DNA from 3 places in the Exiguobacterium sp. KKBO11 genome. Region 3 is predicted to be linked to each of the others. Evidence: riboswitches for the same ligand, from Rfam matches in the RefSeq annotation. Region 3 holds a riboswitch; each other region holds the start of a gene.

Region 1 (6,723 bases), on a different contig from region 3:
CGTGTTCCCTGCACTCAGCAGCAAGGCGATTCCCGGTCCGATCGCTGCTGCGATGTTGATCATCGCGTAACGGATATTGAAGACGAACAATCGGTTCGCTTCGTCCGTCGTATCACTGATCAGGGCACGGGCGGACGGTTCAAAAATCGAGCGACAGACCCCGTTCAAGGCACTGAGCGTAAAGAATGCCCAGAATGTCTCGACTTGTGCCAGCGCGATGAAGACGACCGCGAACCCAATCGTTCCGGCAAGCATCATCGTCCGCCGTCCATAACGGTCTGACAAAGTACCACCGATGAAGCTCATGACGAGACTGGCGATCGCCGAAATACTGAGCACCCAGCCGACATCGACCGGATCAAACTTCAGGACGGTCGTCATGTAGATGGCGAAGAACGGCATCGTGATGAACGTTCCGAGACGCGAGAAAAACGTCCCGAACAAGACCCCGAGTGTCAACGGATGCAGTTGACGTATGCGTTGCATATGATTCCCCCTAACCCCTGTTTCAGACAAATGAAAAGCATCCTTCCATTATATAGGAAGGATGCCGGTTTCGGTGAACTTATTTGCTGACTGGAACGACCGCACCTTTGTACTTGTCGAGGATCCAATCTTGGTTTTTCTTCTCGTGCAGAACGTCAAGAAGTGCTGTGACACGCTTGTCTTTCTCATCGCCGTCACGTGTGACGATGATGTTGACGTATGGTGAAGACTCATCTTCTGAAGCGATCGCGTCTTTCAGTGGGTTCAGACCGTTATCGATCGCATAGTTCGTGTTGATGAGGACAGCGTCGCCTTCATTGTTTTTATAAGCTTGCGGAAGAAGTGATGCTTCGATGTTCGTCTTGAACTTGAGTTTCTTCGGGTTCTCTGCGATATCACCGAGTTGTGCATCTGTTGTTTTACCGTCTTTAAGCTTGATCAATCCTTCATTTTGAAGGAACGTCAAGACACGACCGCGTTCCGCGACGTTTGAGCTCGTCAGGATCGTTGCACCGTTTGGTAACTTATCGAGTGATTTGTATTTCTTCGAATAAATACCGAGTGGTTCAACGTGGACGCCACCTGCGTTCGCGAACTTATATGATTTGTTTTCTTTCTCTTGTTGCTCAAGATACGGTACGTGCTGGAAGTAGTTCGCATCGATTTCTTTTGAAGCGAGTGCTTTGTTCGGAAGTACGTAATCTTGGAACTTCTTGATTTCAAGCTTGTAACCTTTTGCTTCGTATTCTTTTTTAACGTGCTCAAGAATCTCAGCGTGCGGTACGTTTGATGCACCAACGACGAGTGTTTTGTCGTCGCTACCTGATCCTGATGATTTTTCGCCACATGCAGCAAGGCTGATTGCTAAGACGGATACAGCAGCAGTACCTACGAATTTTTTCCAAACTTTCATGAATGATTCCTCCAATATGAATAAAATTTGAATTAACGTTTATCGATCGCACGGATCAGCAAATCACCAATGATTTGGATGACGAAGACGATCGCTAAGATTAAGAGTGTCGCAATGACGATGACATCGTTTTGAGAACGCTGGAATCCTTCGATGAAGGCCATGTCCCCAAGTCCACCTCCGCCGACTACTCCGGCCATTGCCGTATAACCGACAAGTGAGACGAGTGTGACCGTGATACCAGAAACGATGGCAGGCAACGCTTCCGGGATTAAGACTTTATAGATGATTTGGAACTTCGTCGCCCCCATCGATTCAGCTGCCTCGATGACACCTTTATCGACTTCACGTAACGCGAGTTCAACCATCCGACCGTAAAATGGTGCAGCACCGAAAATCAGTGCCGGTAATGCTGCCGTTGGTCCGAGGAACGAACCGACGATCGCTGTCGTAAATGGAATCAATAAGATCAGTAAGATGATGAACGGAATCGAACGGAAGACGTTGACGATCAAGCTCAACACTGAATAGAACGCCCGATTCTTGAACAATAACTCTTCGTTTGTCGCATACAATAGTAAACCAATGATCAAACCGAGAACGAATGTCGAAACCCCAGCGATTGCCGTCATATAGACGGTACTGCCTGTCGCTTCCCACACCATGTCCCAATCTAGGTTGTCAAAGAATGAAATCATCGGTGATCCACCTCCACTTCAACATCACTGGCTTGAAGCTTCGTGATGACCGCTTGTGTTGCTTCTGTTTCCCCGATCAACTGAATGAACAGTGTACCGAGTGCCCCTTCCTGCGATTGACCGACGTTTCCGCCGATGATATTGAACAGGACCGGTGAATCCTTCATGACTTCCGCGAGGATCGGGCTTTCCGCTGTCGATCCGACGAACGTCAACTGAACGATTTTTCCGGTTGGGTACCGTTCGCGTAGTTTCGCGAACGTTAACTCGTTCTCTGACGGTGACGTCAATTGTTTGACGAATTCCTTCGTCATCGCTTGCTTCGGATGACGGAAGACTTCTGCGACCGGTCCTTGCTCGACGATTTTACCGGCTTCCATGACGGCGACCCGGTGACAGATTTTTTGAATGACGTGCATCTCGTGTGTGATCAAGACGATCGTTAGTTTCAGTTTTTCATTGATGTCGACGAGTAACTCAAGGATTGAGTCCGTCGTCTTCGGATCGAGTGCACTTGTTGCCTCGTCACATAAGAGAACGTCCGGGTTCGATGCCAGTGCCCGAGCGATACCGACACGTTGTTTTTGACCACCGGATAATTGTGACGGATAAGCTTTTTCGCGTCCGTCCAAACCAACGAGTTGGATCAGTTCCGCTACCCGTTCCTTGCGATGTGCTTTCGGGAAGCCACCTAGCTCGAGTGGGAACATGATGTTCTCTTCAACCGTCCGTGACCATAGTAAGTTGAAGTGTTGGAAGACCATCGAGACATTCTTGCGGACGCCTCGTAATTCTTTTGGTTTCAGTGATGTCATTTCAACACCATCGATTTGGATCGAACCACTCGTTGGTGCTTCGAGCATATTCAGTAATCGGATCAGAGTCGATTTCCCTGCTCCGGAATAACCGATTATTCCAAAAATTTCACCGCGCTCGATTGTCAGATCGACATTCGCGACGGCTTCGACCGCTCCGCGCTTTGAGCGATAAATCTTTCCTACGTCTTGTAAACGAATCACAACTGTCCCTCCTAAAATAAAAAAAGTGCGCGCGTTTTAGAGCAAACGCGCGCACTTTTCAGTACACAAAACCATTTGCTCTCATCTCCCAGACTTTTGTCTGCTGGAATTAGCACCACTTCGGATTAGATCCGCGGTTGCCGGGTTTCATCGGGCCAGTCCCTCCACCACTCTCGATAAGAGTTTCGGTATTAAGTTTGTAGAATATATTCTGAATATTAGCAGGGGTTATTTTTGTTGTCAAACAGTTTTTTCAGAAACTTTTTCGAGGAACGTGAAAGCACGTGTTAAGTCTTCTTTCAAATCTTCCGCGTCTTCAAGTCCAACTGAAATCCGGACGAGACCGTCTGTGATGCCGAGTTCTGCCCGACGCTCTGCTGGGATCGACGCGTGCGTCATCCGTGCCGGCACCGAAATCAGACTCTCGACGGCACCAAGACTTTCAGCAAGTGTGAAGAAGTGTGTCGCCTCGACGAGTTTTTCTGCGTTCGCTGCTGAACCGACATCAAAGCTGATCATCCCACCAAATCCAGTCGCTTGTTTCGCTTGGATGTCGTGACCAGGATGCGATGCAAGTCCTGGGTAGAAAATGTTCGAGACGATGTCTTGCGCTTGTAGGAACGCAACGAGATCATGTGCTGTCTCTTCGATCGCATCCATTCGGATACCGAGTGTACGAAGACCACGGACGAGCAAGAAGCTGTCTTGCGGTCCAAGCACGCCGCCTGTCGAGTTTTGGATGAAGTGCAGCTCTTCGCCGAGCGCATCATCTTTGACGACGACAAGTCCAGCGACGACGTCCGAATGTCCGCCGATGTATTTCGTCGCACTGTGCAAGACGATGTCTGCACCAAGTGCGAGTGGTTGTTGATGATAAGGTGTCGCGAACGTGTTGTCGACGACAAGTTTAAGATCGTGACGTTTGGCGATCGTTGCGATTGCTTCAATGTCCGTTACTTTCAACAACGGGTTCGTCGGTGTTTCGACGTAGACGATCTTCGTGTTGTCTTGGATCGCTGCTTCCGTTGCCGCAAGGTCCGTCGTATCGACGAATGTCACTTGGATATTGAACTTCGGTAAGACGCGTTGCATCAAGCGGAACGTACCACCGTAGACGTCATCTGTCATGACGATGTGGTCGCCAGACTCAAGCAAGTGGAAGACGGCATGGATTGCTGCCATCCCAGAACCGAAGGCAAAACCACGTGCGCCACCTTCGAGATCCGCAATCAATCGTTCGATGCTCGTCCGTGTCGGGTTCGCTGTCCGTGAGTATTCGTATCCGTCCTTGAGTTGACCGATTTTATCCTGCTTGTATGTGCTTGTTTGATAGATCGGAGGTGTGACGGCTCCTGTTGCCCGGTCGACACCTGTTCCTCCATGAATCAATGCTGTCTTCTTACGCATGAGTTTCGTCCACCTTTTCAAAGATTTGTTGGCTTAAGTAGCGTTCGGCACTGTCTGCGAAGACGGTGACGATCGTACTGCCGGGGTGACGCTTTGCGATATCGAGCGCAGCAACGAGCGCTGCACCTGCTGAACTACCGACGAGTAATCCTTCGCGAGCAGCGAGTGTATGAACCGCGTCAAATGCATCGCGGTCAGAAATCGTATGAATCTCGTCGACGAGTTCACGCGGAACGAGACTTGGCCATTTTGCTGTTCCAATGCCTTCTGTCTTATGCGGACCGGCTGGACCACCATTTAAGACGGAGCCTTCCGGTTCGACGATCGCTGCTTTTGTACCGAGACGTTGTTTTAAGAAGTCCGCTGTTCCGGCGAACGTACCACCTGAACCACAACCGGCAACGAACCAGTCGATGTGCGACAAGTCCGCAATCAGCTCAGGACCGAGTGTCCGCTGATACGTGACTGGATTCTCTTCGTTTTCGAATTGTAACGGAACGTAACTGTTCGGAATTTCCTGACCGAGTTCTTTAGCCCGGTCGATAGCCCCTTGCATATCGAGTTCAGTCGGCGTGTTGACGACGGTTGCGCCGAGTGCCCGCATCAACGTCTGTTTTTCTTGACTGAATTTTTCCGGAACGACACAGATGACTTGAAGATCATATTTTTTAGCGGCGAGCGCCAAGCCGATGCCGGTATTCCCGGCTGTCGGCTCGATGATCGTACCGCCTGGTGTCACATGTCCGTTTTCGATTGCTGCATCAACGAGTTGAATGCCAAGGCGGTCTTTGACGCTGCCCCCAGGGTTCATCCATTCGAGCTTCGCCAAAATGCGCGTACCAGCAGGCAAATCGAATGAAGTGATCTCGTAGAGTGGTGTGTTTCCGACGAGGTCGCGGACGTTGTTCGCGATCATCCGAAGACGATGTCCCATTCATCACGACCGGCAAGCATTTTCTCGGCATAGTGCTTCGCTCCTTTGAGGTCATGTGCGCTCGCAAATCCACATTGGACTTCGTTTTGCGCTGGAATCTCTTCTGCTGCGAGGACGTCTTTCAACGTCTTCTCAACGAGTTCGCTCATTTTTTCGACCGAGTCGAAGTTCATCATCGCCATGTAGAAACCTGTTTGGCATCCCATCGGTGAGACATCGATGACATCATCCGAGTAGTTACGGATGTTTTCAGCAAGTAAGTGCTCGAGTGTGTGCATCGCACGCATCGGCATTTGCTCAACGTTTGGTTGTGTGAAACGGATATCGTATTTGACGACTTGGTCGACTTTACCTTCTTTATAACCCGCGACGCGGATATAAGGTGCTTTGACTTTCGTGTGATCCAGGTTAAAGCTTTCGACGTTCATTTTTTGAAGTGCCATGATTTATTCCCCCATTTTCTCGGCTTCTACGAGCCAGACGAAGTGATTGTATTGTATAAATTTAACAGTGAATCCCCGTGATGTAAACAATTCTTCCATGACTGGAATCAACGGGTAGAACTCGCGTTCGAGATCTTCCGCTAACGCGTCGAACCCTTGAGCACGTGCTTCACGAATCGTTTGCAGGCGTGCCTCTTCTGAGACGAACATCGTATCCGCGTAGACGATTTTTCCGTCTGCCGGTAAATGTGATGCCATCAGATCGATTGCTTCTCCCTTTTCCTCATCTGTTAGATGATGAAACGCATACGTAGAAACAAAACTGCGTGCTTCCTTCGCCTCGAACGAGAGGAAGTGACCATCCTGTACATCAAGCGACGGAATCTTTTCCGTCAGGATTGCCCGCATCTCCGGACTTGGTTCAACGGCGAGTACGGCGTCGTGACGTGCCAGAAGACGTTGTGTCAGGTTCCCTGTGCCTGCTCCGAATTCAATGACCGGCGACTGCGCTTTATCCGCTACTGTATCCAAAATCTCATCGTATCGACGAAAAACCTCTTTATACTCCGGATCGTGTCCGGTTACTGTCTCGTCATACGTTGATGCCCATTCTGTGAAAACATCCATAAAACGTACTGTCATGCCTTGTCGTCCTCCATCTCACCAGTTAATTCCGAGTAATCGGATATGAATTAAAGTAATTTTCCTTATTCGCATTGTAGCAAGGAGATTCTATCCTGGCAAGCGACCGGCTCGAAAAACTTCCAGAAAACAAAAAAAAGGCGTTGCCGGCGAACCGACAACACGAATAATGTGGTTAGAA
Region 2 (6,723 bases), on a different contig from region 3:
TGTCTCTTTTTTGATTTCGCTCCAATTCTGTCACCCATCACCAATTCGTGATCAACTGCATCTCAAAAACGACCGGAGCACCTGATAGCAGTGCATCCAGTCGTTGTTTTCCGCTTATAAATATCCGTTCTTCCGATCGTGGAATTCTTGAGCGATCGCCCCGCGCGTCCGTTCATCAGCGAGGACGCGAAGCGCTGTCCGAGCGAGGATTTTCGCCCCCGTGATCAATGCTTCATCTCCAGCTTCTGAACGAGCCGCTTCTTTGAATGCTTCCGTATGCGCGACGAGATCGTCCGGACCTATCTTGATATACGGATGGATCGTCGGAATGACTTGACTGATGTTACCGGCATCCGTCGAGCCAAGACCCGGTCGTTCGTCTAAGTGGACCTTTTCACCAAGCGATTCTGCTTCTTCTTGGAACAGACGGTCGAACGTCCGGTTGAAGACGAGGTTATCGACTTCATTTTGGAAGGCGATGACGTCAAGTGTCGCCCCAGTCGCGAGTGCCGCGCCTTGGGCGACAGCTTTGACTTTTTCCGTGACGGCATTCAATCGTTCCCGTGTCGTCGCCCGGATGAAGAAACGTGCTTTTGCGTATTCCGGGATGATGTTCGGCGCATCACCTCCATGCGTGATGATTCCGTGAATCCGGACATCGTCCGGTAATTGCTGACGTAACGCATTGATTCCATTGAAGAGTTGAATGACAGCGTCAAGGGCGTTGATGCCTTCCTCCGGTGACGCCGCTGCGTGTGCCGGACGACCCGTAAAGGCAAAGTCGAGCGGATCGACCGCAAGGGAAGAACCCGTGATCCGTGTTTGTCCCGACGGATGGACCATCAAGGCTGCATCGATCCCTTCCAGCAACTGATGTTTGACGAAACTGCCTTTCGCACTACCGTTCGGTCCACCTTCCTCGGCTGGTGTTCCAAGGACAACGACACTCCCGCCGACTTCATCGAGCACTTTACTGAGCGCGATCGCCGCTGCGACGCTCGTCGTGCCGATGATATTATGACCGCACGCGTGATCAATACCCGGCAACGCATCGTATTCAGCAAGAAAGGCAATCGTTGCGCCTGGTCGATCGCTCGATTTCTTCGCGAAGAACGCGGTATCGTGCCCCGCGACGCCGAGTTCTACTGTAAAACCTTCCGCTGTTAGACGCTCCGCATGGAGCCGCGAAGCAAAGAATTCCTCGTTCCCGATTTCCGGCGTTGCATGAATCCGATGACTTGTCTCAAGATACGATTCCCGTTTTTGTTCGATGTCCTGTTCAATCGTCTCTACCCATGTCGTGCGTACTGGTGTCGTCATACTGTCCACTCTCCTTTTGAAATTATTCGCCGATATCGCTCAGTGGAACGAACGTCGGGATCGTACTGCCTTTATATTCTTTTTTGATGAAGGCCGCGACATCTTTTTGTTGATACAGCGATGCGATTTTTTTCAGTTCTTTTTTGTTCTTGTCTTCCGTCCGTGTCGCGATGATGTTGATGTATGGTTTTGCTGTCTCGTTCTCATGGACGATCGAGTCCTTGATCGGGTTGAAGCCAGCGTCAACGGCAATGCCATTGTTGATGATTGATGCCGCGACGTCCGGTAAGACGCGTGGCGTTTGCCCGGCGACGATCGGAACGATTTTCAGCTTTTTCGGATTCTCGACGATCTTATCGACCGAACCGTTGCCATCGAAGTCGTCCGGTAGCTTGATCAGACCTGCTTCTTGCAGTAACAAGAGGGCACGTCCCATGTTCGTCGCTTCGTTCGGAACAGCGATTTTTCCGCCATTTGGAATGTCTTTGACATCCTTGTATTTATCTGAGTAGATCCCCATCGGTGCGATGACAGTCGTCGCAATCGGCGATAGCTTCAAGTTATGTTCTTTCTTGAAAGCGTTGAAGTAGGAAATCGTCTGGAAAGCATTGGCGTCGATCTCACCCTCAGCCAGTGCCATGTTCGGCTGGACATAATCGGAGAACTTGACGAGCTCGATTTTGATGCCTTCCTTCTCTGCTTTTTTCGCGACATAATCCCAAACTTGTGTGTCGGAACCGCTGACACCGAGCTTGATCGTCTTTTCGTCTTCTCCTGATGCTGCGCACCCGGCAAATAAAATCGTCGTGAGTGTTGCTCCAATTGCTACTGCTTTTTTCATGGCTGAATCGCTCCCTTGATTAATGTCTTCTAATTTTTCGTGCGACGATGTTGCCTGTCGTCTGTAAGCCTTGGACTAAGATGACGAGAATCCCGACCGTGATGATCATGACTTTCGTGTCGAATCGTTGATAACCATAGGTGATCGCTAAGTCACCGAGACCACCGCCTCCAATCGCACCTGCCATCGCTGACGCCCCGATCAAGCCGACCGTCGCGATCGTTAAGTTCAGGATGAGTGAACCGAGTGCTTCCGGCAGAAGGAAGCGGAAAATCGTTTGAAACGGTGTCGCGCCCATCGCTTCTGCTGCTTCAAGAACGCCTTTATCGACTTCGAGTAAAGAACTCTCAATCAGACGCGCCATGTACGGTGCAGCGTAAAAGACGAGCGGAACGATTGCGGCTTCGGTTCCGATTGATGTCTGAACGATCAAGCGTGTCAATGGGATGATCGCGACGAGTAAGATGATGAACGGAATCGAGCGAAAAATATTGACGATACTGTTGAAGAACGTGAACAGCGGGACATTTTCAAGCAATGCTCCTTTTCGCGTGACGACAAGCAGGATCCCGAGTGGTAAGCCGATCAATGTCGAGAATAAGAGCGAAACGGATACCATCGTCATCGTCTGTAAAAATGCTGTCCAGATATCACTGTAATTAACTAGCATGGGCAAGTACCTCCTCGACCGTCACCTGTGCCTGATCGATGTAGTGTAACGCTCGTTTTACTTCAGCCGGCTCACCGATCAGTTCAACGAGCAGAGTGCCAAACGGTGTCTCCTGCAACTCCGTGATGCTACCGTGCAAGATGTTGACATCGACGTCAAAGCGTTTCGCAACTTGCGATAAGAGCGGCTGCCCGGTGTGATGTCCGAGGAAATGAATCTTATAGATCGGATTCGCATTCCGGGACTCGATCAACTGGCGAATCGATGCTGGAATCTCGTCGTGCATGACGGAGCGGACGAAGTTCTGTGCTGTCTCGGTCTGCGGGTTTGAAAAGACATCAAAGACCGTTCCTGACTCGATCAGTTTCCCAGCTTCGATGACGGCGACGCGGTCGCAAATCTCCCGAATGACGCCCATCTCGTGGGTGATCAAGAGAATCGTGATCCCGTACTCCGCATTGATCCGTTTTAATAACTGGAGAATATGATGTGTCGTTTGGGGATCGAGTGCTGACGTCGCTTCGTCACATAAGAGGACGGAAGGTTGCGTCGCGAGTGCCCGGGCGATACCAACGCGCTGTTTCTGCCCACCCGACAATTGATCCGGATAATGATCCGCCTTGTCCGCGAGATCGACGAATTCGAGTAACTCCGTCACCCGGCGGCGAATTTCGTCTTTCTTGACGCCTGCGAGAACGAGTGGTTTCGCGACATTCGTAAAGACCGTGTTCGCATTCAATAGATTGAAGTGCTGAAAGATCATCCCGATCCGTTGTTTTGCTTGGCGCAATTTTTTCGGAGACAGTTGCGTTAAATCTTCCCCATCAACCGTCACCGTTCCTGACGTCGGTCGTTCTAACAGATTGACGCAGCGGAGCAGTGAACTTTTTCCGGCACCGCTAAAGCCGATGACACCAAAGATTTCGCCTTTTTCGATTGTCAGGTCGACACCGTCAAGCGCTGCGATCGTCTGATCTTTCGTGACGTACGTTTTTTTGACTTGATGAAATGCAATCATTCCGTTTTCCCCCTTCATTCAACAAAAAAGGTCCCTTCTTGAGAAACAAGAAGAGACCTGGATCCGCACAGTGGCAGAATCCACTCCACTCATCTCTCAGACATCTGTCTGATGGAATTGGCACAGTGCTCATAATGAGTCTGTTGCCGAGGTTTCGTAGGGCCAGTCCCTCCACCTCTCTGGATAAGTATTGCGGTATGAAATTCGTATGTGTGTTGTTGCGTTGTTGCTTATGTCGTAAAACTAATTTTTACATTACGGGTCGAAACTTTAAAAGTCAACCAACTTTGCAAAAATAATCCATTTGGCGCATATCGATGGATGAACAAGTTATGAGTTAGCTTACTCAACGGATCATGATTCGTCAAGAAAGATTTGACAAGTCATTTTTGGTCGTGCTACCATCGTTTCAATGATTATTCCGACAATTCCAATATGATATTTATCAAGAGTGAACGAGAGACCTGGCTCTATGACTTCACGGCAACCTGCAATCTGTAAGGTGCTCCGACCAGCAAAGCGCGGCTTTGGATGATACGGTGAAAAACTCGTGGGCGTCCAAGCAGTGACGTCGACGAGTTTTTTTCATGAATGGAGGAAAAATAGTAATGATGAACTATCCTGTATTGACTGGTGCTGAAGCGTTTTATTTTCAAGGTGGACCGATCGGTATTCTAATCTGTCATGGTTTTAATGCCACTCCGCAAAGTGTCCGCGACGTCGGTGAGGCATTCGCTGCTGAAGGTTTTACCGTCTATGCCCCGCGCTTACGCGGACATGGAACGAACGTCCGCGAGTTTGAACAATCGACTGCTCGATGTTGGAAGCAAAGCCTGCAAGACGGCTATGAACGTTTACAAGAAACATGCGATCAAGTCTTCGTCATCGGTCAATCGATGGGTGCGACGCTTGCACTGTCACTCGCCGCTGACGGCATTCCGTTCGCCGGCATCATTACGATCAATGCCGCACTTTCCGTTCCATCCTATGAAGCACTTTCGTTCGAGGACGGTCCAGAGTACTTACCGGAAGGGGCACCGGACATCAAACGGTCTGCTTTCGAAATCATCTATGACCTCGTTCCAAGTCGTTGTGCGTTCGAACTCGTCCGTCTGATGGATGAAACGAAAGGACGCTTAGGATCAATCCTTCTGCCGACATTAATTCTCTACTCGGCGACCGATCACGTCGTCCCGCCGTCGAGCTCGGATTATCTGCATCAGCACATCGGAACGAATGATAAACGAAGCTACTGTTTGCTGAACTCGTACCACGTCGCGACCCTCGATCATGATCAGGATTTGATCGTTCGTGAGACGATCCGCTTTATCGAACGCTCAAGCCGGTTCTCACAGGAAACGGGATAATAAAAAAACAGCTATTCACTTAGAAGCGAATAGCTGCTACATCAAAGGACGACCGCGATCGGTTCGTCTTTTTTTAATTTTCTTGGTGCTGCACCGACTGGAGCGGCTTCGGTTTTCCAGGCACCTCATGGCAATGGCGGCATCGTGGCTCATACGATTCTGAAGCGCCTACTAGGATGATCGGATCATCGTAATTCGCTGGTTTTCCATCAATCAACCGTTGTGTCCGGGAAGCCGGATCCCCACACGAAAGACAGATGGCTTGTAGCTTCGTCACGAATTCTGCGCGCGCCAGTAATTCCGGCATCTTGCCGAATGGCTCTGCCCGGAAATCTTGATCAAGACCTGCACAAATGACGCGTTTTCCGTCTTGTGCGAGTGCTTCGATGACTTGTACGATCTCATCATCAAAGAATTGAACTTCATCGATTCCGACGATTTGTGTTTCTTCTGCTACTGCTGCGTAGAGATCACGACTCGTCGCCATTGGAATCGCCACGACGGAGTTGCCGATATGAGAGACGACATGCTCTTCATGGTACCGGTCGTCGATTGCCGGCTTGAATACTTGAACGGGCAGTTTGCCGTACTGCGCCCGTCTGACACGACGAATCAACTCTTCCGATTTCCCGGAAAACATACTGCCACAAATTACTTCGATCCAGCCGTACTGATTTATTACATGCATCATCGTCCGACACCGTCCTCTAAAAATAGTCACTTTAACGAGTATAGCCCGAAACGGTATCGAGAAAAAGGGTTGACTTCCGGAAATCAAAATTCATTTTTTCTTTACCTAGAATTTTTGTCCTTTCATTCCAACCGTCCCCTATTTCCTGTACACTGAAGAAGAAGACTCTCACGAAAGAAGGTGTCCCCGATTCATCATCTCTTACATGACATCCTGCACCAATATGGTGCCCTTGGTCTCTCCGTCCTTCTCGCAGGTGGTATCGTGGGATTGCCGGTTCCTGATGAGACCCTGCTCGTCCTGTCCGGTTTTTGGATGCATCAAGGCAATCTACCACTCGTCGGTACGATTCTCGCCGCTTACGCCGGCAGTTGTATCGGGATGACGATCAGCTATTTACTCGGATTAAAACTCGGTATGCCACTACTACACCGCGTCGGACCGAAAATGCGTATCGCAGAAAAACATATTCTTTCCGCTGAAGCCGGATTTCGTCGTTACGGAAAATCGGTCCTAATCATCGGTTACTACATACCTGGTCTCCGCCAACTCTCTGCCTTTTTTGCAGGTGTCTCGAAAATGCCGTTTCGCGTGTTTGCGAGTTATGCGTATACAGGTGCGTTGATTTGGATCAGCGTGTTCTTAGGCGCCGGCTACTTTGTCGGTCGTCATCTCTCGTTCCACAAAGTCGTGGACTATATCTTGGCACATCCGGAAGTCATGCCGTATTTAATCGGGATTGCCGGTGGAATCGCCTTCTCCTTCGTCTTGAAGACGTATCTCGCGTATCGTTCACAATTCAGTCTATACAAAAAC
Region 3 (6,723 bases):
AACGAGGACGGTGGCATTCCATTCCACTGTCTTTTTTTGATTAGTTTTCGACCTGGATCATGCGTTTTCTGAAGTAGAGTGAGAGGACAAGGATAAGAAGACCACAGTACAACATGATCGTCGTGATTGAAACATGAAACGACAGTAGAAAAGAGAGAAGCGCATAAGATAATGGAACGAGACCGTTTGACGCGGCATTCACGACACTCATGACACGTCCCATCGTCTGTTCCGCACACTGAGACTGGATGAACGTAATGAAGCGAATATTGATGATCGAAGAAAGGACACCAAGTGATAACAGGATGATCAGGTACAACAAGATCTGCTGCGCTTGACTAAGCAGGAAGAGAAGCAGACCTAAGGCGCCAATTAATCGGACCGATGAGGTAAGCCCATTTACTTTCGTTTGCGTAAAACCACTCCAGAGCGCCCCTCCGAGCATTCCCATTTGATAAGCACCTTGCATATAACTTAAATCCATCGCATCTCCTTGGAGCACATCATGAACGAGTAAGGGGATTCCGAGTAAGAGTGGTCCAAAGAAAAAGAAATTGACACAGATGACAAGAAAAAGTGTCTGCTTGAGTTGCTGAAAGTGAAAAACGTAATGCAGCCCTTCTTTTAGTTCAAAGAGAGCTGAATGCTGAAGCAATCGCTTGATCTTAGATTCACGAATACCATACGTGAAAAGGAGCGTCATGCAGAGTGCCCCGAAAATCATGAGAAAGACGTACGAGTAAGAGGAATAGCTGAGGATGACTCCACCAAGAATCGGACCTGAAAAGAGAGCGATTTGATTAGATGTCTGAATCAGTGAATTGGCTTTAGTGAGTTGTTCTTTCGGAACGAGCGTAGGCAGTAAGGAAGCATTCGCCGGCGAAAAGAATGCATCCACACTACCGAATAGCAAGGCGAATACTAAAATCGTCAGCAATGTAAGCTGATCGGTATGAAGTAATGCGAGAAGACAGAGAATGAAACTGATCCGTAAAGCGCTCGAGATGCGCATGATCGTCGAACGTTTATAGCGATCGGATAAGACGCCACCGAACAACATGAGAAAAATACGGGGTAACAAGGTGGCCATGAGGACGAATCCAAGATAGGACGCCTGGTTTAGCGTATGGATGACATACCATTGTTCAACAAACAGATAGGCTGATAGGGAGAGGGCAGAGCACATACCGGACCCCCATAAAAATAAAAAAGATCGATTTTTAAACAGCGATTGTTGCGTATCGATTTCAACAGGCAGCATGTGGCACCTCCGGTTTAGACGTCGTCGTTCTCAAACAGTGGTTCATCAATTGCAAAGGCAGTCGTCATGATATAGAAGTGTTTTTTATCTTTTTTGTCTAGTGAAGGGGACCGTGTGAACTCGTCCAATAGAGCACGATATTTTGTAGCAAACTGCCGAAAATCGGCTTCAGACATCGCCAGTTCCTTTTGAAGTGATAAGCTCATCCAGTCCTCGATGTTCGAAGATGAAGGAGAAAAAGTAGCTGTCGGAGCCGTAAGAACGCGTGTCTTTGCCCGGTCTAGTACCTCAAGATACGACTGCCGGGTCGCTTCATTCGTCTCGACGAAGTTCAGTAGATGATCGGCAGGAATGTATCCTCGAGCAATCGCTTGATAGTATTTCAATAGATTGCCGCCCTGTTCTTCCGTCCGGACGAGACGAATCAAGTCATGCTTTTCAAGTTCCCGTACGTGATAGAGGACCTTCGCGCGGGATAACGTCAGCAAGTGGGCTAACTGATGTACCGTGTGTGGTTTTTCGACGAGAAACATGAGGATTTTTGTTCGTAACGGATCACTGATCACTTTTAACTGTTCATAGTTCTCTAACATGTGAATCGCTTTTTGTTCCATGCAATGATCTCCTTTTTAACCGGTTAATTTTTATTAACCGTAAAACAAAAGGCTTCTTTTGTAAACGATTACAAATTTATGTAAGGGTGTTGGTAAAGAAGACATCATTTTTTTGCATACAAAAAAACTGATTCCACGACATCTCGATCATCCTCCACTTTTTACTGAAAGTAGGGTAAGAACGAGATGTTTGAAATCAGTTTCAGCTACTGTATATGGTTCGAAGTGATTAGACCGTCGTCGTATCTTTCCATTCCTGCTCGATGAAAGCATCGCGACCAGAAGCAGCACGATCTTTTTTATAGTGTTCTGGATTTTTCTTATGGAAGTCTTGATGGTACTCTTCCGCCGGATAAAATTCAGAAGCGGCATCGATCCGCGTCACGATCGGTTGTTTGAAACGATTGCTTGCAGCAAGAGCGTCACGGGAAGCGATTGCTGCTTCATGCTGCGCATCCGTATGATAGAAGATCGCTGGTGCGTACTGCGTGCCGCGATCTTGGAATTGACCTTCTGCATCCGTTGGATCCGTTTGTGGCCAGTAGAGTTCGAGCAGACGCTCGTACGGGAACAGGCTCGGATCAAACGTGATTTGTACGACTTCGAGATGTCCCGTCGTTCCTGTTTTGACTTGCTCGTATGTCGGATTGTCGACGTGTCCGCCCATGTAACCTGATACGATTCCCTCGATTCCTGGTAATTCTTCAAACGGTGTCACCATGCACCAAAAACATCCACCTGCAAATGTTGCTTTTTCCATCTGTCTCTTCCTCTCCGTGGGAAATCCCCATTGTATGTCTGACAGCGAGAAAACGAAAACGACTCCTTCGCTTGGTTGCAAAAGGAGTCGCCGCTTTTTATCAACCAAAGCTTTCGCTTTGCTGGTCGTAGCACCTTGCTATGCGCAGGTTGCTGGGACGTCATCGATCCAGATCTCTCGGTCCACTCTTGATAAGGGTATATGAAGTTGATGTCATTCGTTATCATTGTTGTGATGATACCATTCACACAGAAATAAAGTCAATCCTTAGGTTTCAAGGCACGTAAAACCGTCTCTCCGAGTGTCTTCGCACCAATCAACAACGCCTGTTCGTTGATTTCGTACTGCGGATGATGCTGTGGATAGTTGACGCGACCGTCCGTATATCCGGAGCCAGTAAAGAAATAACTTCCCGGGACATGTGTTAGATAATGCGCGAAGTCATCCGCAGCCATCATTGGTGTGAGTGCCCGGACGGATGCTTCCGGTAAGAAAGAAGCGGCTTCCTGAACAAGTTTTGTCTCGTCCGGATGATTCCAGAGTGCTGGATAACCAGTCGTGAAGTCGATTGAATAGGTAGCACCGATGCCGGCACATGTCGTTTTGGCGACAAGATCGACTTCTTGCCGGAGCTGATGCCGCAATGTCTCATTGAACGTCCGAATTTCACCGACGATGCGTGCTTCACCCGTGACGATGTTCGGAGCCGTTCCCGCATGGAAAGAACCAATTGCAAGAACAGCAGGCTCAAACGGATCGACCCGTCGACTGACGAGATGCTGTAAGTTGCAGACGAGCTGCGCTCCAGCGACGAGCGCATCTTTTGTTTTATGTGGTGCTTGGGCATGCCCGCCTTGACCGTGGACGATGATTTCGAATTCGTCGATCGCACATAATGTATGTCCTTCCCGAAACCCAATCGTACCAACCGGTAAATCATTTTCGAGATGTGTCGCAAAAATCGCATCGACACCTTCGAGGACACCGGCTTCAATCATTTGAATCGCTCCACCGGGAAAGACCTCTTCACCATGCTGGTGAATGATTCGAATCGTTCCTTGCAATTGATCACGTAACGGATAGAGCGTAGCAGCCAGGGCCATCACCATTGCCGTGTGACCATCATGCCCGCAAGCATGCATGATACCAGGATGGATCGACCGGAAAGCAAGCGTTGTCTCTTCCTGAAGTGGTAATGCGTCAAAATCTGCGCGGACAGCAATCGTCGGACCAGGCTGTTTGCCTTCGATCGTCGCGACGACCCCACGACCTCCAACGGCTGTTTGATAAGGGATGCCCTGCTCCGCGTAAAAGTTTGCAATTCGTTCTGGTGTGCGGACTTCTTGGAAGGACAGTTCTGGATGCCGGTGGAAATCACGACGTAACGCGATCATCGTGGGTTCAAATTGTTCAAGTGCTTCAAAAAGTTGAGTTTGCATCTTCAAGCTCCTTTGACGTGTGTCTTTTCGTGAAAATGGGTACAGATACAGGTAATCACGAAAGGGGATAATGAAACATGGGAGAAATCGTCGTCAACGCTGTACTTACAATCAAAGCAGGACTCGCGGATCAAGTTTTCCCGATTCTACAAACGGTCTATCATGCCTCACAAAAAGAAGAAGGATGCTTACGTTATTCCTTGCACCAATCGATCGAGGATGAGCATCAATTCATGCTGTACGAAGTGTATCGGGACGAAGAGGCGCTTGAAGCGCATATCGCATCCGATCATTATAAAGCATACCGTGAACAGATCGAGTTATACTTGATGGATCGACAAGTAACGAAATACGTCGAGATGACATTCTGACGTGTTGCGATAAGAAGAGACGAAGCCGTCGAATTCGACGGCTTCGTCTTTTTTTGTCTTACATCGATTTAAATCCGAGGAAATGCTCTTGCCAACGCGGTTCATAAATCGAATTGATTTGGAGCTGTGAACCGCCCGCATGGATGAAGTGTTCGCTATCGAGCATGATTCCGATATGCGATGGACCATCCGTGTAGGTGTTCTGGAAGAAGACGATATCCGAGCGTTTACCACTCGAGATACTCGTCCGGCGATTCGTAAAGAAAGCACCGTACCAGTAGCCACGAACATTCGTCCGACCACCGTATTTTCCAGCCTTGTTCGTCGCGTAGTGAATTAAACCGGAACAGTCAAAACCACCATTCACGGCATCTTGCGAACCCCATGTGTATGGTGTGCCGATATGTTGGACTGCTGCTTGGATCAGCTTTTCACCACGCGTATTGTTCTTTTTGACGACCCGTTTATCGGACGTGATCGTCACAGCGGATACAGGAAGATAAACAGGTGTCCAGCCTGACTGGATGACATAGAAGTTTCCGACTCGATGACGCGGATAAACCCGTTTGCCTTGTTCAACGAGTCCGTTGCCTTTTGGACTTGTCGGACTCGCAAAGAACGACGTCGTCTGTTTGACCGTATAGATTTTCGCCCGGTCGATCGCTTTTTGTGTCAGTCCCATATCGGGTTTGCTCGTGCTGATATAAGGGTTGAGGACATAACCGGTTTGACCATTTGCCAGGCGAACTTGCCAAAAGTCATCATCAATCGATTTCAGACCAATCAATTTTGTTCCTTTCTTCAAATAGGCAGCTGGGCGACTGTAAGCAACGTCGGCAGAGAAGAGTGGCGTCTGGTCCAGGTGGACATAAAATGTCGTGCCTTTTTTTGCTTTTGCCGTCGGCTTGTTCAGTCCGATACGACTCGAATCGACGAAACCAAAGGCATTTTTATATTTGACGCGTGTATAATAACCGCTTTTTCCGTAGATCGAAATCGAGGTACCTTTTTTTAGTGTGCCGATTTTTTTGCTCGAAAGTTTTGCCTGCGAACGAATGACGACATCGTCTTCCGTCACATAGCGTTGACCAGTGACGTCATACAGATCCGGCTTTTTCGTCACGAGATCCGTCGTCTTGACGTAGCCGTAGACCGATCCTTTTTTCAAGCGTGTGTAACTACCGCTTGTGCCGTAAACCGTTAGTTTGTCAGCTCGTTTGACGGAATACATAATTTTGCTCTTCGTCGAAGCAGACGTGTAGACGGACAAGTTGCGTTTCGCGTATCGTGTCCCGGTTGATGCATAGACTTTTCCAGTACCGAGATCAGCTGTCTTGACGTAAGCATGAACTCCACGGAAGATGATCCGGCTATAGGTACCGCTTGTGCCATACACCGTCAGCAGCGTATTCGTTTGGTGTTGCTTCAAGACAGGACTTGAAGATTTGGCGTCTGAATAGATTGGCGTAGCGCGCTGAACATAGAGGCGTGCAGTCTTCGGATAGTATTTCAACGTACCGAGATGTGCCGTCAGCACATAGGCATACTCGTCGTTTCGTTTGATTCGTGTAAATGACCCCTCGACGCCGTACGTCTGAAGCGAAGTATTCACAGGAAGCGATTGTACGACTTTTCCTTTCGTAGTCGCAGTAGCATAGACCGTCGTCTGCTGTTGGACGTAACGTAGCCCGGTTTCCGGATGGTTCACGACCGGCGCATCAGCTAAATCAGCCGTCAATACGAAGGCGTAACCCGTTTTAGTGGCCACGCGTGTAAAAGTACCCGTCGTACCGAACGTTTCGAATGCTTGATTTTGAGTGACAGCTGACTTCGCGCTCGTCGTCTTCGGTTCAACGAAAAGAGAAGTCGCTCGTTTGGCATAACGCGTTCCAACTAATTTCGGAAGTTGCTCGAGTTGTGTCGTAGATACGTAGACGTATTGCTCGTTCCATTTCAGACGTGTGAACGTGTCGAAAGTGCCGTATGTATCGATTCGCTGATAGGCGGGAAGTGTCGTCACGACGGTGGAATCAAATGGTGAAGCAACTAATGAGAGTGGACTTTTCGACGTCAGTGTTGCTTGTTTTTGAAAGACAGGTGCTGTTTGCGTTAACGCGTTTGTTGCGACATAAGCAGCGCCTTCTTGCCAACTGACACGGGTAAAGTCACCGTCCGTGCCAAGTGTCTTGAATGTCGTTCCTGCTGGTAGTTGTTGGATGACCGTTGCGGAATCAGCCGTTTGTAGCAACGCAGCATCCTCTTTCAAATAAGCCGTTCC

The links. A riboswitch is a leader RNA that binds a small molecule or an ion and turns the genes downstream of it on or off. The one in region 3 is predicted to bind S-adenosylmethionine.
Region 1: linked by a shared signal. The riboswitch ahead of AYO36_RS02515 (methionine ABC transporter ATP-binding protein) and the one ahead of msrA (peptide-methionine (S)-S-oxide reductase MsrA) in region 3 are both predicted to bind S-adenosylmethionine.
Region 2: linked by a shared signal. The riboswitch ahead of AYO36_RS00660 (methionine ABC transporter ATP-binding protein) and the one ahead of msrA (peptide-methionine (S)-S-oxide reductase MsrA) in region 3 are both predicted to bind S-adenosylmethionine.

The regions. Positions count from the first base shown of each region.
Region 1 covers NZ_LUCU01000011.1:452,561-459,283, reverse strand. The annotation lists gene AYO36_RS02530 (MDR family MFS transporter) at 1-486, opposite strand, end outside; gene AYO36_RS02525 (MetQ/NlpA family ABC transporter substrate-binding protein) at 566-1,399, opposite strand; gene AYO36_RS02520 (methionine ABC transporter permease) at 1,432-2,097, opposite strand; gene AYO36_RS02515 (methionine ABC transporter ATP-binding protein) at 2,094-3,116, opposite strand; SAM riboswitch class I at 3,195-3,299, opposite strand; gene AYO36_RS02510 (bifunctional cystathionine gamma-lyase/homocysteine desulfhydrase) at 3,357-4,523, opposite strand; gene AYO36_RS02505 (PLP-dependent cysteine synthase family protein) at 4,516-5,439, opposite strand; gene AYO36_RS02500 (S-ribosylhomocysteine lyase) at 5,436-5,900, opposite strand; gene AYO36_RS02495 (class I SAM-dependent methyltransferase) at 5,904-6,542, opposite strand.
Region 2 covers NZ_LUCU01000011.1:68,592-75,314, reverse strand. The annotation lists gene AYO36_RS00675 (M20 family metallopeptidase) at 115-1,320, opposite strand; gene AYO36_RS00670 (MetQ/NlpA family ABC transporter substrate-binding protein) at 1,343-2,161, opposite strand; gene AYO36_RS00665 (methionine ABC transporter permease) at 2,181-2,831, opposite strand; gene AYO36_RS00660 (methionine ABC transporter ATP-binding protein) at 2,821-3,849, opposite strand; SAM riboswitch class I at 3,936-4,039, opposite strand; SAM riboswitch class I at 4,289-4,390, shown strand; gene AYO36_RS00655 (alpha/beta hydrolase) at 4,458-5,216, shown strand; gene AYO36_RS00650 (thymidine kinase) at 5,290-5,904, opposite strand; gene AYO36_RS00645 (DedA family protein) at 6,088-6,723, shown strand, end outside.
Region 3 covers NZ_LUCU01000033.1:284,635-291,357, forward strand. The annotation lists gene AYO36_RS12460 (MFS transporter) at 41-1,261, opposite strand; gene AYO36_RS12465 (winged helix-turn-helix domain-containing protein) at 1,276-1,875, opposite strand; gene msrA (peptide-methionine (S)-S-oxide reductase MsrA) at 2,105-2,635, opposite strand; SAM riboswitch class I at 2,730-2,833, opposite strand; gene AYO36_RS12475 (M20 metallopeptidase family protein) at 2,896-4,074, opposite strand; gene AYO36_RS12480 (putative quinol monooxygenase) at 4,152-4,445, shown strand; gene AYO36_RS12485 (C40 family peptidase) at 4,504-6,723, opposite strand, start outside.